DNA from 2 places in the Flocculibacter collagenilyticus genome. Region 1 is predicted to be linked to the other one. Evidence: predicted binding sites of a transcription regulator. Region 1 holds the regulator's gene; the other holds the start of a gene.
What was found. The regulator NrdR, encoded in region 1, represses ribonucleotide reductase genes. The targets are predictions, from matches to a motif close to AAACACNANATNTNGTGTTT.
Positions count from the first base shown of each region.

Region 2: a site for NrdR is predicted at 6,745-6,764, ahead of nrdA (class 1a ribonucleoside-diphosphate reductase subunit alpha). Genes of this name have one in related genera too.

Region 1 covers NZ_CP059888.1:2,436,985-2,449,812, reverse strand. The annotation lists gene HUU81_RS10885 (hypothetical protein) at 189-1,394, opposite strand; gene HUU81_RS10880 (glutathione binding-like protein) at 1,485-2,177, opposite strand; gene HUU81_RS10875 (peptidylprolyl isomerase) at 2,282-3,139, shown strand; gene HUU81_RS10870 (response regulator) at 3,285-4,463, shown strand; gene HUU81_RS10865 (hypothetical protein) at 4,866-5,207, shown strand; gene glyA (serine hydroxymethyltransferase) at 5,442-6,710, shown strand; gene nrdR (transcriptional regulator NrdR) at 6,813-7,262, shown strand; gene ribD (bifunctional diaminohydroxyphosphoribosylaminopyrimidine deaminase/5-amino-6-(5-phosphoribosylamino)uracil reductase RibD) at 7,322-8,464, shown strand; gene HUU81_RS10845 (riboflavin synthase) at 8,491-9,156, shown strand; gene ribBA (bifunctional 3,4-dihydroxy-2-butanone-4-phosphate synthase/GTP cyclohydrolase II) at 9,218-10,327, shown strand; gene ribH (6,7-dimethyl-8-ribityllumazine synthase) at 10,417-10,881, shown strand; gene nusB (transcription antitermination factor NusB) at 10,893-11,303, shown strand; gene thiL (thiamine-phosphate kinase) at 11,394-12,362, shown strand; gene HUU81_RS10820 (phosphatidylglycerophosphatase A family protein) at 12,374-12,828, shown strand, end outside.
Region 2 covers NZ_CP059888.1:1,938,562-1,951,389, reverse strand. The annotation lists gene HUU81_RS08660 (riboflavin synthase subunit alpha) at 1-166, shown strand, start outside; gene trhO (oxygen-dependent tRNA uridine(34) hydroxylase TrhO) at 336-1,262, shown strand; gene HUU81_RS08650 (hypothetical protein) at 1,500-1,808, shown strand; gene HUU81_RS08645 (ferritin-like domain-containing protein) at 1,926-2,363, opposite strand; gene yfaE (class I ribonucleotide reductase maintenance protein YfaE) at 2,725-2,982, opposite strand; gene nrdB (class Ia ribonucleoside-diphosphate reductase subunit beta) at 2,998-4,128, opposite strand; gene nrdA (class 1a ribonucleoside-diphosphate reductase subunit alpha) at 4,187-6,472, opposite strand; gene HUU81_RS08625 (HAD family hydrolase) at 7,037-7,723, opposite strand; gene ubiG (bifunctional 2-polyprenyl-6-hydroxyphenol methylase/3-demethylubiquinol 3-O-methyltransferase UbiG) at 7,723-8,448, opposite strand; gene gyrA (DNA topoisomerase (ATP-hydrolyzing) subunit A) at 8,684-11,410, shown strand; gene serC (3-phosphoserine/phosphohydroxythreonine transaminase) at 11,555-12,640, shown strand; gene aroA (3-phosphoshikimate 1-carboxyvinyltransferase) at 12,637-12,828, shown strand, end outside.

The DNA.
Region 1 (12,828 bases):
TGTATCTAAACCAATGTCCTCAATACTGCTGAGTAAAATCTATACAACATTGTTTCGTAAAGAAAGATGTATAGATGCCCGTAGTTACTAAAAGGTTAATATAGTGAAAATAAATGTAATTTATACCTGTTTCTCTTTTAGGGATAGCATTGTGGATGGCACATCTAGTTAGTTATTTAGTCAGTTAGTTAGTTAGGTAAGCTAGCTGCTGCACGCGCATCGACATGCGCTTGATAGCGCTCTTTTAATATACTCATATCATTAGGGAATTTTTTATACAAAGCCATGTAAAAAATAGACATAGTTTTGTCGTTTTTTAGTTTTTGTAAATAGTTATAAGCTTCATATGCGGAGTCAGTTCTGGAGCCTGAGCTAAGGCGCTTTAAGATTCTATTTATTTGACTAGTTAAGTTTGGCGCTAATTCACCGCCTTCTCTTTCCAGATCAATCATTAAAAGCATGACATGAACAATAGAAGGTACGCCATAGCTGGGGAACAAATCTAATGCACGGTCGATTGCTTCAATCGCTCTATGTTTGTAGGCAGTTGAATAAAACTCTTCATATAAAAACATATCGGCAATGGCAACGTGTGTCCATGTAAGGTACGAAAGCTCATAATCATGTTCATATTGAACACGCAATTTATCTAATTCTTCATATTTAAACAGGTCAAAATTTAAACCAAATAGTTCATCCAAGTATGCTTGGCTTAACGACTTGTCACCTAAAGCGAGTGCCTTGGGTAGTATCAAATTTAATTTAATTAATGCACTTTTATAATTTCTGTCTTGTCGTAATTCTTTTTTTATATCATCCAGCTTAGTTTGAAAGGCTGTAAGCTGCGCAAGGCGAATGTCATCTCGTATGGTTTGAATTTGTTTTTTGGTTTCTTGCTGAGCGGCTTCTTGCGCAATTCGATTAAAGTTCGCTTCAAACTTTGCTAATTCTTTTTCAAAGTTTGAATCCATGGTTTCATTTAGTTTTATAAATTTTTCATCAATAGTTCGAGTGGTTTGGTCGTGAATATTTTGAGTGACATTGGTAAATTGGGTAATCCCCATAAAAGATAGAATTAATATAATGACTGCCACCCAATTACGTAATGATTGTAATTTTTGATTTAATTCATGTGATACATCGCTAGATATTTTTTTTACAGTAATATTTTCAAACTCTTGCTTAGGAACGCGATAGTACGACTCTTCAATGTCTGACTTAAGTCGTTCTATCACTTCTTCAAGATGAGCAACCCTTTCTTTTTCTTCATTTTGTTCAATACTGCCTTGGCTATTGGGGTGATCGTCTTTTCGTCTATTTTGCTTGGGAGGGGTCTTTAGGGGTACATCTTCACTTGCCGTTTTTTTAGTAGGTTCGTCGTTATTCGCTTTCATGATACATTTTCCACGGCATTCGACTACGTGAACATTAGTATTAATTATAGTGCAAATATGGTGTCTACAGTTCTGCTACTTTAGGTATCACTAATTGGACTGGTTTGGGGTTTTAAATAAAATACTTTTTTGTTTGTCGGTCATTGCGTCTACTTTCTCAAACTGATCTTCAATGGCAAGCGCGCGCTTTACAGCAGCTCTAGTGCTTATAGAGTCAATCCATTGCTGTACATGAGGGTAATTATTGATGTTTATTTGCTGTCCTTCCCAATTCAACGCCCACGGAAATGCCGCCATATCTGCGATAGAATATTCATCGCACAAATAGTCTCGCCCTTTTAGCCTGTTATCTAACACACGATACAAACGTTTAGCTTCTTCAATATACCGATGTTTTGCGTAGGGAATATCTTCCGTGGCATATTCAACAAAGTGATGGTTTTGTCCTAGCATTGGCCCAAAACCGCCCATTTGCCACATTAGCCATTCAGTTACTTGAATACGTTTAAGCGGCTCAGAAGGAAAGAAATTACCTGTTTTCACCCCTAAATACATTAGGATGGCAGCAGATTCAAAAATATTAATTGGATGGCTGGCATACGCTGAATCTAAATCTACAATGGCAGGAATTTTATTATTAGGTGATATTTTTAGAAAATGTTCATTAAACTGATCACCCTCTAATATATTGATAGGTATGATTTTATAGGCAAGCCCACACTCTTCTAACATGATGGTTATTTTATGCCCATTTGGGGTGGGAAAATAATACAATTCAATCATAATAAACCACAACCCTTAACTGGTTAACTTAGGTAAAGTATAAATTAAATAATAGCTTCCATATCGGTTATCCAAAATAATAAGTATGAAAGAAGGAAATATATGTGAAAATTTTTTGGTTGGTGTTAGTGCTCAGTATGCCAATGATTCAAGCCGCAGCGGCTCAAGCAAAGCAGTCAGACTGGACGAGCCTGCCTCAGTCAGAACTAGTCTATATGCAATTAGATACAGGCTTGGTTGTTATTCATTTAAGCCAAAGTGTTGCGCCAAAACACGTTGCGCAGTTTTCCAGTTTAGTTAAAAGTAGATTTTACGATAATAGCTCGTTCTATCGTGTAATTGATGGATTTGTAGCTCAAGCGGGTAAAGCCGAAGAAAAATCGGATGTGCCTACATTGCCGCCAGAGTTTACTCGTACTATTCCAACCAAGTCAGACTTTATTTCAGTGCAATCCCCCGCATTTTTTGCTGATGAAGCAGGGTTCATTAATGCGTTTGCGGCAGGCAAAGATAATGAAACGAAAGAAGAATGGTTAATTCACTGCCCGGGGGCGCTAGCCATGGCAAGAGGCACAGCTCCGAATAGCGCAACGTCTGACTTTTATATAGTTATTGGCCAAGCACCACGCCACCTAGATAGAAATATGAGCATTTTTGGACGTGTAGTTTATGGCATGGAGCATGTTCAAAAAATTAAACGCGCCTCTTTAACGAGTGTGGTGTCACAAGGTGGGGTTATTAGTGACAAAGCAAAACAAACGAAAATTAAATGGGCTAAATTAGGTGATGAGCTGCCTAATACACAGCAATTAACACTGGCAGTACAAAATGTAGCTGCAACGCCATTCCAGCAGCGGCTTCAAGACGCAAAATCCTTAAAGCATGAATTTTATGTCTATCCGGGATCGTCGAATATAGACGTTTGTTATTACCAGCCTAAAATAAAGGTTGATAACATTTAAAACCAAGCAAAAGACTCAAGTAACTGGTTCGTTTGAAATAATTAGCATCCATACATGCGCTTTCAAATTGATGGGCTATGATTACAGAGTGCGGAAGAAATAATTGGGTACAGCCAGTTTAAGTAATAAACAGTAGGGAGTGTGCATGAATAAGCCTAAGAGTGACGTACTTGTAGTTGATGATGATAAAACAATTAGAGAGCTTATCAGTATCTCGTTAAGTGGTCAGTTTACAATTCACGAAGCGGAGACAGGCGAAAAAGCACTTGAAATGGTTAATACGCTAAACCCATTAGTTATATTGCTAGACATAAATTTAGACGGTGGTATGAATGGTAAAGAGGTGTGCGTAAAGTTAAAAGAAAATGAAAGCGAGACACATCCACCTGCTATCATCTTTATTTCCGCTGACGATAACGAAGAAACCATTTTAAAATGTTTTGAGGTTGGGGCAGATGACTTTATTGCAAAACCCTTCGATTTAGCAAAATTTGTGAAAAAGATTGAAGTGCTCTCTGTTCATCAATCGTTAGTTTGGAAATTAAAAAGCAGCGAAGACGAGCTCACCTCTCTAGTTGACACCTCATTCAAACAAGCAGCCAATTATGGCGCTGCCCTTAATTTAGTAAAATCAATGAACTTGTCTGACGATGAAGCGGAGTTAGGCAGGCTAGTATTCCAATATTTAAAAAGTAGTGGGCTAGCAAGCGCCATCATGTTCAACTCGGGCGACCAGCAAGTGTATTTCGACTCTAAAAATACGTATTGTAGTCCTATAGAACAACAGGTCTTTGAGTTAACCGCATCTAAAGGCAGACTGTTTAAATTTGGTAATCGAATGATGGTAAACGACAAGCATGTGTCGTTACTTATTAAAAACATGATGCCAGAGGAACATGCGGACTACGGCATATTTATCGACATCATAGCGGTGTTAATAGAAGCACTGGAAGCGAGGTTTGTTGGGCTAATTAACGAAAGGCGAATTAAAGCAGCGCAAGCATCGATAGTTGAACTTATTGATGATGTAAAAGTTAAAGTTGCCTACATGCAAGAATCGAAAAGAGAAATGCTAAATAAAATAGTGAGCGAAGTTAGCTTATCGTTTCACCAATTAGAGTTAACGGAAGTTCAAGAAGCATTTTTCAATGACCTGTTAGAAAAGTCCCTCACCGATAATGATGAAGACAGCAAAGTGTTTTATGACCTACGCGACAAATTACAACTGGCAGCTGAAAGCCTTCAAATAGAAGAGCGAGAAAAAATAGCAAAACCAAGCACATCAGGTTCAAGCGATGCAGGTCAAGATGTTGAATTATTTTAGCTTTTCAATAAGCTAGGGTGGCCTTAACTTACTAGCAAAGGTTTCGGGAAACTGCACCCAGAGCAATTGAAATTATAGCAATTGAAAAATACATCAAGGCGACAAGCCACTGAACCATTTGGGTTTAGATAAACTAAATGATTGCGTAAAAGCGTGCAGTCTACAATACTGCGTTTTTATGTAAAACGGGCATACAAAATAACATTATCTTAAACTTATCTAAGTACATCTCTACAGCATAATTATTGTTAATCGCCCTGAGTAGGAAAAACCGCATTAATTTTGTGTTGTTATTGCTACTGTATGAGTGTTCTTTATATCCTTAATCAGATATACAGCATAATAAGCACACCAAACGTAAGAGTTGAACGCTATTAATGAGTTTCAGAAGGGTAAAAAAGAATGGATAGCATAAGTTTTTTCGAACCTTATGGTGATATGTTGTTTTCTTTGGAGGACGTAAATGGTTTAAATAGGCGGATATGTGAAGGTGCTATAGAGGAAGCGTTAAAGCGATATTCACTATTAGTTGTATATGTTGAAAGGCCTTTTAACAATAGAGATGCTGTCCAGCTTGATTTGTCAACATTTAATAACACAGATGTACTTTTGTTTGATCAGTTTTCATGTGTATTTCATGCTGATTTGACTGAAGCGAATAAGGGAGTCCACACCATCTATAAGCTATTTGAAAACTATGAACACTTTTGTGTATTTTTCGCTGACGGCCGTACGTCGGATTAATTTGTCGGGTGGCGCTTCGCTTAACCGACCTACGTTTAACCAACCGACGCTTAACCCATGTATAAGGCTTTCTCCGCTACACTGCTATTGTGATTGATTTTTTATTTTCATTGATGAATATCACTTTGTTGTAGAATATTTTTTCTTTGCTATAGGCAACTTCATTAATAGTGCGTAAAATGCCCGCCAACGCATTCAAATACATTTTTGTTAATTCCAAACAGAGGAACGTATATGTTAACTCGTGACATGAATATTGCAGATTTTGATCCTGAATTATGGCAAGCGATGGAAGATGAGGTTACTCGTCAAGAAGAGCATATCGAGCTAATTGCATCGGAGAACTACACTAGTCCTAGGGTATTGCAAGCACAGGGCTCACAGTTAACAAACAAGTACGCTGAAGGTTATCCGCATAAACGTTACTATGGCGGGTGTGAGCATGTAGATATTGCTGAAGACTTAGCGATTGCGCGTGCAAAAGAATTATTTGGTGCGACTTACGCAAATGTGCAACCACATGCTGGTTCACAAGCGAATTCAGCGGTATTTCAAGCGTTATTAAACGCGGGTGATACGGTACTTGGAATGAGCTTGGCGCATGGAGGTCATTTAACACATGGTTCGCATGTAAACTTTTCAGGTAAGCTGTATAACGCTATCCAATATGGTCTAAGCGAAGAGACAGGCGAAATTGATTACGCTGAAGTAGAGCGTTTAGCACTTGAACATAAACCTAAAATGATTATTGCGGGTTTTTCTGCATATTCAGGTATTGTAGATTGGAAGAAATTCCGTGAAATAGCAGACAAAGTAGAGGCATACTTATTAGTTGATATGGCTCATGTTGCTGGTTTAGTTGCTGCTGGTCTTTATCCTAACCCTTTACCACATGCTCATGTTGTAACTACAACTACTCATAAGACTTTAGCTGGCCCGCGTGGCGGCTTAATTGTTTCGGCTTGTGATGATGAAGATATCTACAAAAAATTAAACAGCGCGGTATTCCCAGGTGGACAAGGCGGCCCGTTATGCCATGTAATTGCTGCTAAAGCTGTTGCGTTTAAAGAAGCATTGCAGCCAGAATTTAAAGACTACCAAGCACAAGTATTGAAAAACGCTAAAGCAATGGTAAGTGTTATGCAAGAACGTGGATATAAAATTGTATCTAATGGTACTGATAACCACTTATTCTTAGTTGACTTAATTGATAAAGATATTACTGGTAAAGATGCTGACGCTGCTCTTGGCCGTGCGTATATCACAGTGAATAAAAACTCGGTACCGAATGACCCACGCTCGCCATTTGTTACGTCTGGATTAAGACTAGGCACACCTGCAATTACACGTCGTGGCTTCAAAGAAGAACAAGCTGGTATGGTTGCAGGGTTTATTTGCGATGTAATTGATGGCTTGGTTAACCACCCTGATGATGAGTCAGTGGTTGAAGCAACTCGTGAAAAAGTAAAAGCATTATGTAGCGAGTTTCCTGTATACGCATAATTCGTAATACTATGTACAAGCATAACCATTAATATTTCGGCCGCATTAGCGGCCGTTTTTGCTTCAATTTGTAAAATAAAGTAATAAATAGAGAAACAGCGGATGCATTGCCCTTTTTGTAGTACGCACGAAACTAAAGTGATTGACTCTCGTTTGGTTGCAGATGGCCACCAAGTTAGGCGTCGTCGTGAATGTTCTGATTGTAAAGAGCGTTTTACCACCTTTGAAAGTGCTGAGCTTGTAATGCCTAAAGTGGTAAAACAAAACGGCTCGCGTGAACCATTTAATGAAGACAAGCTGCGCAATGGTATGCAAAGAGCGTTAGAAAAACGCCCAGTTGATACTGAAGCAATCGAGCTAGAGATTAATAAAATATTTGCCAAGTTAAGAGCCACTGGCGAGCGTGAAGTAGATAGTAAGTTAATTGGTCAATTCATTATGGAAGGGTTAAAAGAGCTAGATAAAGTGGCGTATGTGCGGTTTGCTTCGGTATATCGTTCATTTGAAGATGTGAAAGAGTTTGGTGAAGAAATTGCTAAGCTTGATCAGTAAAAGCTAATCAGTAAAAGCTAACCCGTAACAGAACTAGCAATATTAAATGAGCTAATATAATGCACTTTAATAAATTTGATTATGAAATGATGGTTCGTGCCATTCACCTTGCAAAGCAAGGGCAATTTACTACATCGCCCAATCCTAATGTTGGCTGCGTGATTGTAAAAAATAACCAGATAATCGGTGAGGGCGCGCACTTTTATGCGGGTGGCCCTCATGCGGAAGTTAATGCATTAAAACAAGCTATGGCGCAGGCGGAAGGTGCTACCTGTTACGTTACGCTTGAGCCATGTAGTCATTACGGCCGAACACCGCCATGCGCTAAAACATTGGTGGATGCCAAAGTAGCAAGAGTGGTGGTTGCAATGGTAGACCCTAATCCACAGGTCAGTGGTCGGGGATTGTCAATACTTACTGAGGCAGGCATAAGTGTTGATACTGGATTATTAACAGCGCAAGCGGAAGCGCTTAATCCGGGCTTTATCAAACGAATGAAAACAGGTTTACCGTTTTTAACGGCAAAATTAGCAATTAGTCTTGATGGTAAAGTGGCACTTGAAAACGGCCTTAGTAAATGGATCACAGGTCCAGAAGCCCGCAACGATGTTCAGTTACACCGTGCGCAATCGTGCGCAATTTTGTCAGGTGCTGATACTGTGCTTCAAGACGATGCTAAGTTAAACGTTCGTTGGCAAACACACCTCAAATTAAATGCTATTGATGAGCAGTTAAGAAGGCAGCCGGTTAGAATTATCATCGACAGCCAGCATCGCCTAACACCTGATTTAGCGTTATTTTCTGTATTAAGTAAAATCGTGTTGGTGCGTACTAAGCCTGATAATCAATCAACCTGTCAATCTAGTTACCAATGGCCTGAACATGTTGAAGAAGTTGAACTAGAAGCTAATTCGCAAGGAAAAGTAGATTTAACTGCGTTACTAACATGGTGTGGTGCTGCGGGGCTAAATAATGTTTGGCTTGAAGCGGGCGCTACGTTATGTGGGCAATTTATGCAGCAAAACTTAGTTGACGAGTTAATTTTATATCAAGCAACAAAGTTACTTGGCGATAAAGCCTTGGATATGCTTACACTTGCCCCCATAAGTGATATGGAAAACGTATTACACTTTTCAAAAACTGAATTAACACAAGTGGGGGATGATATGAAGTATCGCCTTATTCCTCAGTCCAAAAGATAAATTTAACACATTAAAAGGTTCACTGAATGTTTACAGGTATCATTGAAGCGGTTGGCTCGATTAACTCAATCCGTCAATATGGTGATGATTTTCGCGTAGAAGTTGCAACAGGTGAACTTGATTTAAGCGATGTTAATTTAGGCGATAGTATTGCCACAAACGGGGTGTGTTTAACCGTTGTGGCGTTTAATGAAAATACGTTTGAAGCTGATGTTTCTGTTGAAACCATTAATAAAACAGGCTTTGCACATTACAGTGCTGGACAAACTGTTAACTTAGAAAAAGCCCTTTTACCAACCACCAGACTTGGTGGCCACATTGTTAGTGGGCATGTTGATGGTGTTGCAAAAGTAGAAAAAATACAGAACTTAGGGCGGGCTGTAGAATATTGGTTGTCGGCTCCCTCCCATTTAACTAAATATATCGTTGAAAAAGGCTCCATCACTATAGATGGCATTAGCCTAACAGTGAATGATGTTGAGCAAACGCAATTTAAATTAACGATTGTGCCGCACACAGCGCAAGAAACAACAATTAGCCAATTAAAAGTGGGTAGCTTAGTTAACCTAGAAATCGATGTGATGGCTAGGTACGTTGAAAAGCTACTAACGCATAAAGAGCAGTCTTCAACAGAGCATAATAAGGATAATGTGACGATGGACTTATTATCTCGCTCTGGCTTTTTGAAATAAATTTTAAGAAAACTATTAAACATTTTACTCTACACAACTAAACGCAAATATAAGGTCTAAGATGTCACTCAATACCCCTGCAGAACTTATCGAAGATATCAAAAATGGAAAAATGGTTATCCTAATGGATGATGAAGACCGTGAGAATGAAGGTGATTTGATTATGGCGGCAGATTATGTCACGCCAGAAGCAATCAACTTTATGGCAACACATGGTCGAGGTCTTATTTGCCTTACACTGACTAAACAGCGCTGTCAGCAGTTAAATTTGCCATTAATGGTTGATGAAAATAATGCGCAATTTTCAACTAACTTTACGGTATCAATTGAAGCCGCAGAAGGGGTAACAACAGGTATTTCGGCAGCTGACCGTGCTCGCACTATTAAAGCTGCAGTGGCAAGAGATGCAAAACCCAGTGATGTTGTACAGCCAGGGCATATTTTCCCATTAAAAGCACAAGATGGTGGTGTATTAACACGCGCAGGGCATACGGAAGCTGGCTGCGATTTAGCTCGATTAGCTGGGCTTGAGCCAGCCGGTGTCATTGTAGAAATTTTAAATGATGACGGCACAATGGCGCGTCGTCCAGATTTAGAAAAATTTGCTGAAAAGCACGATATTAAAATGGGCACAATTGCCGATTTAATTGAATATCGTAACCATAACGAAACTACAATAGAAAAAGTGGCGCAGTGTAAATTGCCAACCGAGTTTGGTGATTTTGATTTAACAACGTTTAAAGACACCATTGATGGCCAAGTACATTTCGCATTGTCAAAAGGTGAAATAGAGCCTGAAAATGCGACCTTAGTGCGTGTACATTTACTAAATACATTCAGTGACTTATTATTATCAGACCGTTCAGTCAATCGTAGTTTCACACTGCAAAATGCCATGCAGCGTATTCAGAAAGATGACGGTGTGCTTGTGTTACTTGCAGAGCACGACACTACTGAAGATATTATTGCACGGGTTAAAGCGTTTGAAGCAGAAGATCAGGGCGTGGCTCAACCTCGCGCTAAGTGGTCTGGAACGTCAAGAAACGTAGGTGTTGGTTCGCAAATTTTGGCTCAACTTGGCGTTAAAAAAATGCGTTTGTTAAGTAGTCCTAAAAAATACCATGCGCTTTCAGGGTTTGGTTTAGAGTTAGTTGAATACGTTTCTGAATAAAAGAGTAGTGATGGTGATAGGCGTTATGTTAAAATGTGCGCCTTTTTGTAAGTCCGTTAAATACACCCGTATAATTAATAAGGTATCCAATGAAGGTAATTGAAGCAGGCATCAACGCTAAAGGTAAGAAATTCGCTATTGTTGTAGCACGTTTTAATAGTTTTATCGTAAATAGTTTGTTGGAAGGTGCAATTGACGAATTAAAGCGTATTGGTAGCGTTGCAGATGAAGATATTACTGTGATCCATGTACCGGGTGCTTACGAAATGCCAGTCGCAGCGCAGCGCGCGGCTAAATCAAATAAATATGATGGAATTATTGCGCTTGGTGCAGTAATTCGCGGTGGTACTCCGCATTTCGACTATGTTGCAGGTGAATGTAATAAAGGCTTAGCCCAAATCTCATTGCAATACGACATCCCAGTTACATTTGGTGTTTTAACTGTTGACTCAATTGAGCAAGCGATTGAACGCGCTGGCACAAAAATGGGTAATAAAGGTGCGGAAGCTGCATTAAGCGCACTTGAAATGGTAAATGTACTAGAACAAATTTAGTGGAGTAATGAATGAAACCTGCTGCTAGACGCAAAGCAAGATCATTGGCGGTTCAAGCCGTATATTCGTGGCAAGTTAGTGGTAATGCTATTGCTGATGTAGAGCATCAGTTATTACTTGAAACCGACACAAGTAAAGTAGATGTAGAGTATTTTAAAGATATTATTCGTGGTGTTTCTGTAAATGCCAATGAATTAGATGAATTTGTTAAGCCTCATTTAGATCGTCCATTTGACGATGTAGATCTTGTTGAAAAAGCGATTTTACGTGTGAGTGCGTATGAATTGAAATTTCGTCAAGATGTACCCTATAAAGTGGCCATTAATGAAGGTATTGAGTTAGCAAAATCGTTTGGCGCTGATGATAGCCACCGCTTTGTTAACGGTGTACTTGATAAAGCTGTTAGACGCATTAAGCGCTAAGTTAAAAATTATAGCCTGAATGAATAATTGTTATTAGTTCAATTATCAACAGGCTCGAAGGAGAGCCGACGTAAGTCGGCTTTTTTATGTATGAAAGAATTTGATGTAATTAGAACATATTTCACGAATCGTGGTGCGTCACGTAAAGACGTTGTTTTAAGAGCCGGAGATGATGCTGCTGTAGTCAAAGTAGCGGCAGGAAATCAGGTTGTTATTACGACAGATATGCTATGCGAAAATGTGCACTTTTTCTCTTCTACACCTGCTCGCGCAATTGGGCATCGTGCCGTTGCTGCAAATTTAAGTGATCTAGCAGCCATGGGCGCAACACCTGCTTGGATATCAATGGCGTTATCTATTCCTTCTGTTGACGAAGAATGGTTAAAAGAATTCTCAGACGGTGTTTTTGAAGTTGCAGAGTACTATAACGTTGAAGTGGTCGGCGGTGATACAACGCAAGGGCCACTAACGATAACCATTTGCGCAAAAGGATTAGTGCCAGATGATACGTATTTAACCCGTTGCGGAGCAAAGCCAGGCGACTGGATTTATGTCACGGGTAGTTTAGGCGATGCAGGGGTAGCGATTGAATCAATTAATGGCAAGGTAGAGATTGAGCCTAAGCACAAGAATTATTTGATGAACCGTTTTGAATACCCAACGCCTCGGGTTGCTGCAGGTGAAGCAATAAGAGGTATTGCCTCGTCTGCGATAGATGTATCTGATGGTATTACATCAGACCTGCAACATATACTAACGCGCTCTAAAGTAAGTGCTGAAATTGATGTAGAGAAGCTACCAATGTCTAAAGCATTACTAGAAACAGTTGGAGCTGAAGAAGCATTAAGATATGCTCTATCTTACGGAGATGATTACGAATTATTATTTACCGTTCCTGAAGATAAGAAAGGTGGTTTAGACATCAGCTTATCGCAATTTGGTTTAACCGCCACTTGCATAGGACAAATTAAAGGTGGCGATAGTAAACTACAGCTGACGCGTGGTGGCACCCCTTTTATTTTTAATCATTCTGGCTTTGAGCATTTTTCTCAGAAATAAGCAGGACTAATATGTCTAGAGACGCCATAAGAAATAAGTTTAACCTGTTCGATATTAATCACTTTTTAGCATTAGGCTTTGGCTCTGGCCTCTCTCGATTTGCACCAGGTACGGTGGGAACGATAGCTGCAATTCCACTTTTTTGGTTTGCAAGTGCACTTTCATTACAGTGGTATTTAGCAATAACCGCTGTAATGTGTGTTGTTGGTGTTTACATTTGTGGAAAATGTGCGTTTGACGTAGGTGTTCATGATCACCCCGCTATTGTGTGGGATGAGTTTGCAGGTTTCTTCGTAACGATGATTGCCGTACCAAGAGAGTGGCATTACATTTTAATTGGTTTTGCGTTATTCCGCTTTTTTGACATTATTAAGCCTTGGCCAATCGGCTTTTTAGATAGAAAAATGCGTGGCGGATTAGGGATCATGGTTGACGATATCCTTGCAGGTTTTTATGCCCTTGTTGT
Region 2 (12,828 bases), 500 kb from region 1:
TAATCGATTTTCACTTCACCTAATTCCTGAAACATTAAATATAACGACCTTAGGAACTCGTCAAGAAGGTGACTTAGTTAATATTGAAGTTGACCAGCAAACCATGACGATTGTCACCACAATTGAACGGTATATGGCGCAAGCAAGACCTGCACTAGAAGCTTAATTGCTGTTTAATATTCGCACAGTAGCACTGGTAACGCGTTTAAAAATCAGTATAATGCGCCTTCAAATTTTAAGTGTTTAAGTACAGGGTCAACTGATCTTAAGCTTAAACACTATCTTTTAATTGCGCTAAATTTGCGATTTAGTGCTGCAATCTAAGAGAACAATTCATGAAATATGTTGTTGCTGCGTTATACCAATTTGTATCCCTGCCTGATTTTGAAGACATTCGCGAACCGTTATATCAACAAATGATCAGTAACGATGTTAAAGGTACGTTGTTACTCGCTCAAGAAGGGATTAATGGCACGATTAGTGGCCCACGTGAAGGTATTGACGCGGTTTTAAACTGGCTTAAATCAGACGAACGTTTTGCTAATATTTCTCATAAAGAATCGCTAGCAGACACGCAAACGTTTTACCGCACAAAAGTTAAACTGAAAAAAGAAATAGTAACAATGGGCGTTGAAGGAATCGATCCTAACCTTGTTGTTGGTACTTATGTTAAACCTGATGAATGGAACGACTTAATTTCAGATCCTGATGTAATAACGGTAGACACCCGTAACGACTACGAAATTGGCATTGGTACGTTTGAAGGTGCAATTAACCCTGACACCGAATCGTTCCGAGAATTTCCAGCTTGGGTTAAAGAAAACCTAGATCCTAATAAAAACAAAAAAGTCGCCATGTTTTGTACAGGCGGTATTCGTTGTGAAAAATCCACTGCATACTTGAAAGAGCAAGGCTTTGAAGAGGTTTATCACCTAGAGGGTGGTATTTTGAAGTATTTAGAAGAAGTACCAGAAGAAAACTCAAAGTGGGAAGGCGAATGCTTTGTTTTCGATCAACGTGTTGCCGTTAAGCATGGTTTAGAGCAAGGCAGCTACGACCAATGTTATGGTTGCAGAATGCCTATTACTGAAGAAGAAAAACAGTCTGAGAAATACGAAAAAGGCGTTTCGTGCTCGCATTGCTTCGACAAGTTAACTTCTGACCAACTACAACGCTTTAGAGAACGTGAAAAGCAGATTCAATTAGCAAAAACACGCGGTGAAGAGCATATTCATGATGGAAAAGCGTTAAAAGTTGAGTAAATTCAAGACTAATTTAAATTTATTCTAAGAAGTGCGCCTTTAGGCGCATTTTTTATATCTGTTTTTTGGCGAGTAGCCGACAACTCAACTAGAATTTAATTGTGCATACCGCACATGTAGTAGGTATTTACTAATAACTGATGTACACCAAGTTAGCCATCTCGAAATAAATTTATGTTTATGGAAATGTCTGTCGATATTATTATTACGAGATGATTTCGTTGAGGAGAACGAATCATGGTTACCAGTCGAGAGATCCTCTTTAAATCTGCCTTAGATAAACTCGAAATTGAAGAATTGAGCGTGTTAATCACGCCTTTTGCAGCTGTTGCTTTTGGCTTTAAAGGCGATCCGAGTTTAAGGTCTAGCGGAGTTTATAATGAACTCTATAGAGTCATGGAAAGTTATCGTCGCATTATTGATAACCAAGGCAAGCCGTTTAAATGGTTAGCTGCTGATGGCACAGAATATGATACATGCAGAAATTACCTATTCGCGCAATGGGGTGTAGGGTTACCTTATCCAGAAGGTCCATTTGAAGTGTGATTTTGTTTGTAGAGTAAAATTGTGAAATGAAAGAGTAGTAATGTTGCGGCAGTCTCAAATACAGAAAAATTTGACCCGAGTTAACGGGCCAAATTGTTATTTGCTATTCAATGAATATTAGCTAGTTGCTTTTTGTAACGCTAGCATTTCGTCATGGCATTGCTGCATTGAGTTTAATACGTTTGTCAGCGTTTTTTGGCACTCTAGCGGCTGATCTTTTTCCATCGCTGCTTTTATTTCTGCTAATGTTTTATCTTCAACTTCTTCAAGTTGATTGATAATTGTATGTTCTTCATTTGAAGAGAAGGCAGTTAGCATTTTTGTGTAATACTTACGAGCTTCAACCGCGAATGAAGAACCATCTTCACGCTCGCCTTCTTCAATAATTGCAAATGGTTGTAATTGCTCTTTTGCGATGGTTTTTACATTAACCATACGAGAGAAAACACCCGCTAGTGCGCTATCGTCAACTTTCTTTTGTGCCTCTGTGTAAAATTCAATACCACTGTTAAGAACTTGGATAATATCGGTAATATGCTCAACTTGGTTTGACATAGTGTGCTCCTTTCTTAGTGTTAACAATTTTTGTTGTGTACAGTTTAGATAGTGCAGGCTCTAGGCCAAGTTGTTTTAATAGCAGGAAAAAATCTAGAAAAACAAAAAACACCACATGTAAGTTGTTGATATCTAAAAAGTAAAATATTTTACGTATTTCTATAATTATTGTATAGCTGCGTGAATGGTTACCTAAAAAATGCAGCAGCCTTATGTAAAATGCTGAAAGATTAACAAGCGTAGTGTAATTTTTTCACGGATAGCGATAAACAAACTTACGTGTAGGCTAAATTTGGCTTTTTAAATCAATAAGGTATGTAGGTTTGAATTGGTAAAGTAAGAAAATAAAATGAAGTGGGTTTCATTCGACAATTATTTCAATGTCAGAAGTAGGCTGACTACAACACAGTAAAATTTCACCTTTTCTAACAAATGCCAATGGCTCAAGATTATAAACCACTTCTCCAGATACTAATTTACAACGGCATGCACCACAGAATCCTTCGCGGCAGTGATAATTGACTTCAATATTCTCGTTTTCTAACGCTATAAGCAGGTTAGGGTGGTTATCTGTATATTCAACTACAGCATCACCACCATTTAGTTTAATCTTCGGCACTTGAACCTAAATCTATTAAAGGTCAAAGTCACCAAAATCAGCAGCATCAACTTCTGCATCAATTTGGCCAACTAGGTAAGAACTTATTTCAGACTCTTGTGGGGCTACTTGTACATTGTCAGACACCAAGTATTTATTCATCCACGGCAGTGGGTTACTTTTTACCTCAAACGGTGGTGTATAACCAAGCGCACTCATACGGTGGTTTGCAATGTATTCCACATATTGACAAAGAATGTCTTCGTTAAGACCAATCATTGAGCCGTCTTTAAATAAATACTTAGCCCACGCCTTTTCTTGTTCAACTGCTTTCATAAAAATTTGGAAAGCTTGAGGCCCTAGTTCATCAGAAATTTCTTTCATTTCAGGGTCGTCTTCGCCCGACGCCCACAAGTTAAGAATATGCTGAGTAGATGTAAGATGAAGATTTTCATCACGCGCAATTAGCTTAATAATTTTAGAGTTGCCTTCCATCATTTCACGTTCTGCAAACGCAAATGTACAAGCAAAACTCACGTAGAAGCGAATCGCTTCAAGCGCATTGACGGAGTTTACACATAAAAAGAGTAATTCTTTTAGCTTACGCATAGTAACTTTATACTCTTTACCGCCAACGGTATGAGTACCTTCACCTTGTGTCTGCCAAAGCTGTGTATAGAAAATAAGCTCGTCGTAGAACTGAGAAATATCTGAAGCACGCTTTTGAATTTCTTCGTTTAATACAATGTCTTCAAATATTTCACTAGGATCAGTAAATAAGTTACGCAATATATGTGTGTAAGAACGGCTATGAATCGTTTCGCTAAACGCCCAAGTCTCTATCCATGTTTCAAGTTCTGGTGTAGATACAATAGGAAGTAGGGCAATATTAGGACTACGCCCCTGAATTGAATCAAGCAGTGTTTGATACTTTAAATTTGAAATAAAGATATGACGTTCGCTATTCGTCATCTGCTGAAAGTCGATACGATCTTTACTCACATCTACTTCTTCTGGACGCCAAAAGAACGATAATTGCTTTTCGATTAATTTTTCAAAAATAGCATGTTTTTGCTGATCATAACGCGAAACATTAACAGGGTTGCCGAAAAACATCGGCTCTAATAAAGGATTATTATTTGTTGGATTGAACGTAGTAAACTTCATTAATAAATGCCCTAAAGCCTTAAGTAAATAAGGCTGCCATCAGACAGCCTGTTATTCGTTATATTTTACAAGCACCGCCTGCGCAATCATCGTCTTCTTTTTCGACTTTTAATTCTTCTTGCTCATCAGATGCACCGTCACGGGTATTATGATAGTACAAGGTTTTTAAACCCATCTTGTAAGCGGTTAATAAGTCTTTGATTAACAGCTTCATAGGAACTTTGCCTTGATCAAATTTATTTGGATCATAATTAGTATTTGCTGAAATTGCTTGGTCAACAAACTTTTGCATTAACCCAACTAGTTGAATGTATCCATTATTATTTGGAATATCCCACAATAATTCATACGCATCTTTGAGTTTGTCATATTCCGGTACTACTTGTTTGAGTACACCGTCTTTACTAGATTTAACTGAAATATGACCGCGCGGTGGTTCAATACCGTTTGTAGCATTCGAAATTTGTGACGACGTTTCAGATGGCATTAACGCTGAAAGTGTTGAGTTTCTTAAACCGTGCTCAACAATATCTGTACGTAGTGTATTCCAGTCAAGATGAAGTGGCTCATCACAAATTTGGTCTAAATCTTTTTTATACGTATCAATTGGTAGCAAGCCTTTTGCATACGTTGTTTCATGAAATTTAGGGCAAGCACCTACTTCTTTGGCTAAATTATTAGATGCCTTTAATAGGTAATATTGAATCGCTTCAAAGGTTTTATGCGTTAAACCATTTGCACTGCCGTCAGAATATTTAACGCCATTTTTAGCTAAATAGTAGGCATAGTTGATAACACCAATACCTAATGTACGACGTGCCATCGAACCTTGACGAGCCGCTTCCATCGGATAATCTTGATAGTCCAACAAACTATCTAGCGCTCTGACTGCTAAATCAGCTAATTCTTCTAAATCATCAAGCGAGTTAATCGCGCCTAAGTTAAATGCAGAAAGTGTACAAAGTGCAATTTCACCATTTTCATCGTTAATGTTATTCAGCGGTTTAGTAGGTAAGGCAATTTCCAAACATAAGTTAGATTGTTTAACTGGCGCTACTTTAGAATCAAATGGGCTGTGCGTATTACAGTGGTCAACGTTTTGCAAATAAATGCGGCCAGTGCTGGCACGCTCTTGCATAAACAAAGAAAATAGCTCTAATGCTTTAATTCTTTTCTTGCGTATTGAAGAGTCGTTTTCGTATTTCACATACAACGCTTCAAATTTATCTTGGTCTTCAAAGAAGGCATCGTATAAACCTGGCACATCTGAAGGACTAAATAATGTAATGTAATCATCTTTAATCAAGCGCGAATACATCGTTTTATTAAACTGAACGCCGTAATCCATGTGACGCACACGGTTTTCTTCAACACCGCGGTTGTTTTTAAGTACTAATAACGATTCTACTTCTAAATGCCATAGTGGATAAAACAAAGTTGCAGCACCACCGCGCACACCACCTTGCGAACAGCTTTTAACCGCTGTTTGAAAATACTTATAAAACGGAATACAGCCTGTATGAAATGCTTCACCGTTACGAATAGTGCTACCTAATGCACGGATTCTACCTGCGTTAATGCCAATTCCTGCGCGTTGGCTTACGTATTTGACAATGGAGCTTGCTGTGGCATTAATTGAATCTAGGCTATCGTCGCATTCAATAAGTACACATGAACTAAATTGGCGGGTAGGTGTTCTTACGCCTGCCATAATTGGAGTTGGCAACGATATTTTGAACTGAGATGTTGCATCGTAAAAACGACGAATGTAATCCATACGATTAGACCTATCGTATTTAGAGAACAAACATGCCGCAACTAGGATATATAAGAACTGTGCACTTTCAAAAATATCGCCAGTAACACGATTCTGAACAAGGTATTTACCTTCAAGCTGTTTAACGGCTGCATAGCTAAAATTAAGATCGCGGCTGTGATCTAAAAAGCTATCCATTTCATCTAATTCAGCTTTTGAATAATCTGCAAGAATGTGAGAGTCGTAACGGTTTTTCTCTACCATCCCCACAACATGTTGGTATAGCGTTGGCGGCTCAAAACGCCCATACGCTTTTTTTCTTAGGTGGAAAATAGCTAATCTTGCTGCCAAATATTGGTAGTCAGGCGTTTCTTTAGAGATTAAGTCTGCCGCTGCTTTAATAATGGTTTCATGAATGTCTTCACTTTTAATGCCATCGTAAAACTGTATATGTGATTTTATTTCTACTTGAGAAACAGAAACATTACTTAAACCTTCAGCGGCCCAAGTGATAACACGGTGGATTTTATCAAGATCTAACGGTTCCTTATTACCATCACGTTTAGTAACGGACAAACTTTGATTCATGTTACCTGCCTACAATATCAATATGAGGTTTATTGGTTAATTTTTATTGTGTGATTTACGTACAAATTAGATTAAGTAATTGATTAACAACGACCTCAGCTCGCTAATTCCATGCAAGACAAAATTGCATTACTAAATTAGTGATGTGAGGCGTAAATAAAAACAAATATTAATCTTGATTCGTATTATTACCCTATACGTATTTATTATTTTATTAGCGCACAGCGTGTTGAAGAATTATGGATAGGTTAAAAACCTACCGATAATTGAATATACACTACATATAGGGGTAACTCGGTACGGAATCACAAGATAGAGTGGAAATTGGATTTTTTCAAGTTGCCTTGCTTGATGAAAAATAACCATGTTAGTAGCTACTAACCCATCAAATCAAGCGGACTTTTCTCAGGCGAAAATAGCAAGACCAATTAAAAAAAAACAAACTTTTTTTATGAAAAAAAAAGCTCGAATTTCATGAAAAAATTCAAGCCTTTTTTTTGACTAATTCTGTACTTTATGACCTAAAAAAAGTTGTAACGTAAGTCATCTTAAGATAGGTGAAAATCATTGCACAATAGTTGTAAGCTGAGAAATATCGCTCAATATATAATCTGCAGGCCAGCTATGTACTTCATCTTCACTAACATAGCCCCATAATGCTGCGCATGTATCCATGTTAGCGGCCTTACCGGCTTGCATGTCACGTAATGCGTCACCTACATATAAAGTAGCGTCAGTATTCATACTTAACTGCTGCGTTGCATGTAAAATGGGATCGGGATGAGGTTTTGCAACAGGTAACGTGTCTCCGCAAACCACAACGTTGGCTTTTTGTAAAAAGCTAATTTTTTCAATTAATAATTCTGTCAGATATGCTGGTTTATTAGTCACAATCCCCCAGCTAATATTATTAGCTTCTAAAAATTGAATGCATTGTTCGACGCCGTCATACAACCTTGAATGCGTCGCAATATTCGCTTCATATTCTGCTAGGAAAGTTTGTTTTAAAACATTGAAGTCATATTCTGCCAATTTATCGCCAAAACCTAACTTTAGTAGTCCTGCAGAACCGTTAGAAGCCTCAAGTCTATATTGTTTTGCTGGAACAGCGTTAAAACCATGTTTCGCTAGTACTATATTTAATGCACCACCTAAGTCATCAGCTGTGTCTAGTAATGTGCCGTCTAAATCGAATAACACACATTCATAAGATTTTGTGGTTTGGGTTATGTTGTTGCTTTTGGTCGTCATTATATTAGCTTCTCGCAATGCAAAATGTAGTTAACATCAACATCATTGCCTAATGAGTAAGTTTGATTCAACGGATTATAACTTAAGCCGGTGATCCCTTTGACTTTGAGTCCTGCTTGTTCTGCCCAGTTGATGAGTACTGACGGTTTAATAAACTTCTTATGGTCATGCGTGCCGTCTGGTACAAGCTTTAATACTTTTTCTGCACCGACAATTGCAAATAAATAAGATTTTAAGGTTTTATTTAATGTTGAAAAAAACACCTTTCCACCGGGTTTTACTAAACTTGCACACGACTGAATAATTTGTTCAGGGTAGGGGACGTGCTCAAGCATTTCCATACAGGTCACAACATCAAATTGCTCTGGATGCTCAATAGCAAATTCTTCAGCGGTTGTTTTTTCATAAGACACTTTAACATTAGCTTCTAATCCATGCAGGCGAGCAACCTGTAATGGCTCTTCACCCATATCGATGCCTGTAACATTAGCGCCAAGTTTAGCCATGCTTTCAGCTAAAATTCCGCCTCCACAGCCAACATCCAATATTGTTTTATCAAATAGGCCATTACAGTTGTCAGCGATAAAGTCTAACCTTAACGGGTTAATTTCATGTAGGGGCTTAAACTCACCGTCTAAATCCCACCAACGCGACGCGATACTTTCAAATTTTGCAATTTCGGTTAAATCTACATTTGGGTGGGTAAGTTTTTCTATTTGAGTCATGACATATACTGTAAAAATTAGAATTTTAGCTATCTTACTTTTTTTAGTGAATTAACTCATTAAAATTTTATATTTGCGCTTAAATTTCTAGCGCCTATAAAAGACTAGATCAGTAGTTATATTGTGTTAGAATTGCTGTCTTATTTAAAATAATAATTATCTTCTTATTAAGTGATGAGACTCCTTTTCATCGCTTGTATAGTAGTAAAATTGAGTATCAGGGAATATTCTTTATATGACAGATTTGGCAAAAGAAATTCTTCCGATCAACATTGAAGATGAGTTAAAAAACTCGTATCTAGATTATGCAATGAGCGTAATCGTTGGTCGTGCCTTACCAGACGTTAGAGATGGCTTAAAACCTGTCCATCGCCGCGTTCTATTTGCAATGAACGAATTAAGCAACGACTGGAACAAACCTTACAAAAAATCTGCACGTATTGTTGGTGACGTAATCGGTAAATATCACCCTCATGGTGATAGCGCAGTTTACGACACCATTGTTCGTATGGCTCAACCTTTCTCTCTTCGTTACATGTTAGTTGATGGTCAAGGTAACTTTGGTTCTGTTGATGGCGATGCCGCGGCAGCAATGCGTTATACCGAAATCAGAATGGCTAAAATTGCGCACGAACTATTAGCAGATTTAGGTAAAGAAACTGTCGACTTTGTTCCTAACTATGACGGAACTGAAAATATTCCTGCAGTGTTACCTACTAAGGTGCCAGCGTTATTAGTGAATGGCTCTTCTGGTATTGCTGTTGGTATGGCAACAAACATCCCACCTCATAATTTAAATGAAGTGATTAATGGCTGCCTTGCGTTAATTCAAAATCAAGACATCACAATTGATGAGTTGATGGAATATATTCCAGGTCCAGACTTCCCAACTGCTGCTATTATCAATGGTAAAAAAGGCATTGAAGACGCATATAAAACGGGTCGTGGTAAAGTTTATATGCGCGCCAGCGCTGAAATAGAAGTTAACGAAAAAACTAACCGCGAAACTATTGTTGTTAGTGAAATACCATATCAAGTTAACAAAGCGCGTCTAATCGAAAAAATTGCAGAATTAGTTAAAGATAAAAAGATTGAAGGCATCAGTGCATTACGTGATGAGTCTGATAAAGACGGAATGCGTATTGTTATTGAAGTGAAGCGCGGCGAAGTTGGCGAAGTTATTCTTAACAACTTATATGCGCAAACACAAATGCAAACTGTATTCGGCATGAACTTAGTTGCCTTAGCAGATGGCCAGCCTAAGCTATTCAATCTAAAAGAAATGCTTGAAGCATTTGTTACTCACCGCCGCGAAGTTGTTACACGTAGAACTGTATATGACCTAAGAAAAGCCCGCGACAGAGCACATATCTTAGAAGGTTTAGCGATCGCACTTGCTAATATCGATCCTATTATTGAGCTTATTAAAACATCACCAACACCGGCTGAAGCAAAAATTGCATTAACAGCTAAAGGTTGGGACTTAGGTGCTGTTCAAGCAATGATTGAGCGTGCGGGTGAAGATAATCCTTCACGTCCTGAGTGGTTAGAGCCAGAATTCGGTATTCGTGACGGGTTATATTTCTTAACTGAACAGCAAGCACAAGCCATTTTAGACTTACGTTTACATAAACTTACTGGTCTTGAACACGAAAAAATTATTGGCGAATACAAAGAGCTATTAGATTTAATTGCTGAGTTATTACACATTCTTGCTAGTCCAGACCGTTTAATGGAAGTTATTCGTGACGAACTAGTTGAAGTGAAAACAGTATATGGTGATGAGCGAAGAACAGATATTCAAGCTGCTTCACACGACATTAGTCTTGAAGACTTAATTTCTGAAGAAGATGTTGTCGTAACACTATCACATGAAGGTTACTGTAAGTACCAGCCATTATCTGACTATGAAGCTCAGCGTCGTGGTGGTAAAGGTAAGTCAGCAACTAAGATGAAAGACGAAGATTTCATCGAAAAACTATTGGTAGCTAATACGCATGACACCATCTTATGTTTCTCTAATGCTGGTAAATTATATTGGTTAAAAGTTTACCAATTACCGCTGGCAACGCGTACGGCAAGAGGCAAGCCTATCGTTAATTTATTGCCTTTAGATGAAGGCGAGAAAATTACCACGATTCTTCCTGTTAGAGAGTACGAAGAAAATAAATACATCTTAATGGCAACTGCGCAAGGTACCGTTAAGAAAACACCACTAACTGCATACTCTCGCCCAAGAGCGAACGGTATTATAGCTGTTAACCTTCGTGATGATGATCAACTTATTGGTGCAGATATCACAAATGGTGAAAACGACATCATGCTATTCTCTGCTTTTGGTAAAGTTGTTCGTTTTAACGAAAAAGTAAGAGATTCTGAAACAGGTGAAGTTAAAATCGACCCTGAAACAGGTGAAGAGATGCTTGCTCTGCGTCCAATGGGAAGAACAGCCGCAGGTGTAAGAGGTATTAAACTTAAAGAAGGTGATACGGTTAAGTCACTTATCATTCCAAATGATGAAGGACAAATTCTTACGGTAACTGAAAATGGTTACGGTAAGCGTACACCACTAGAAGAATACCCAGCCAAGAGCCGTGCAACTCAAGGCGTTGTTTCAATAAAAGTATCTGAAAGAAATGGTAACGTTGTAGGTGCTATTCAGGTTACAGATAATGATGAAATGATGTTAATTAGTGACCAAGGTACATTAGTACGTACACGTGTTCATGAAGTGTCAGTAGTAGGCAGAAACACACAAGGTGTGATTCTAATTCGAACTGCTGAAAACGAACATGTAGTTGGCTTACAAAGAATCGATGAGATGCAATGTTCTGATGAACAAATTGATGAAGATGATGAAAACGCAACTGAAGTAGGTAGCGAAGAAACATCAGCTCAGCAACAGCATCCAGAAAATGGACCTGAAGACGCTAATAACGTCGATGGTTCAAACGAAGAGTAGTTTATAAACTATTAAGAAAACGAGCGGCTTATCCCGCTCGTTTTTTGTTTTAATCAACCTAATTTTGAATATGCACGATAATTCAAAACATATCTTCATACATGCAATTCAATTTTGAGTATAAAATTTATTTGAGGAGTATTAATGTCAGTTTACAATTTCTGTGCGGGACCTGCGATGTTACCCGCTGCTGTTATGGAAAAAGCACAAAAAGAGTTTATTAATTGGCAAAACCTTGGCTGCTCAATTATGGAAGTTAGCCACCGTAGTCCTGCGTTTTTATCTGTGGCAGAGCGCGCAGAAGAAAACTTACGCAAATTGATGGGAATTAGTGATGAATACGCGGTGCTATTTATGCACGGTGGTGGTAGAGGTCAGTTCTCTGCCGTTCCGCTAAATTTAACGAGCGCGTCAGACCAAATTGGCAACTACATTGTGAGTGGCACCTGGTCTAAAACCGCAGAAATTGAAGCTCAGAAATTTTGTCAAACTCATGCCTGTAATGTTATTCAGCGAGTAGATGGTAAATTATCTACTACTCCAGTTTCACAGTGGGACCTAAACAATAACGCTAAGTTCATTCATTATTGTACTAATGAAACCGTAGATGGTATTGAGATAAATGAAGTACCTTCATTTAACGATCAACTGATCGTTGCTGACATGTCATCAAATATTTTGTCAAAAGAAATAGACGTGAATCAGTTTGATGTAATTTACGCAGGTGCTCAAAAAAATATAGGTCCTTCTGGCTTATCAATAGTTGTTATACGTAAAAGCATCATCGGCAATAAACAAACGGCTATCCCGTGTATTCAAGATTATCAATTAGCATACGAAAACAATAGCATGTTTAATACGCCCCCAACGTTTTCATGGTATTTAGCAGGCGTCGTGTTCGAATGGTTACTTGAACAAGGTGGCGTATCTGAAGTTGAGCAAGTTAACGCCGAAAAAGCACGTTTACTATACGACTATATTGATAATAGCAAACTGTACCGCAACGCAATTAGTGAACAGAATCGTTCAATAATGAATGTACCGTTTCAGCTTGCCGATGAAAGTTTAAATCAACAATTCCTTGCAGAGTCAGAGCAACAAGGCTTATTGGCATTAGAAGGCCATCGTTCTGTTGGTGGTATGCGTGCCAGTATATACAACGCGATGCCTTTAGAAGGCGTCAAAGCATTGGTTAAGTTTATGCACGAGTTTGAAGGCAAGGTACTATGAACCAACTAACTTTATCTCCCATTGCTCATGTAAGCGGTAACGTGCAATTACCCGGCTCTAAGAGTTTATCAAACCGAGCTCTACTATTGGCAGCGTTAGCGCATGGCACGACGACTATCACTAATTTATTAGACAGTGATGATATTAGCCACATGCTTAATGCGCTTTCTCAGTTAGGTGTTAGCTAT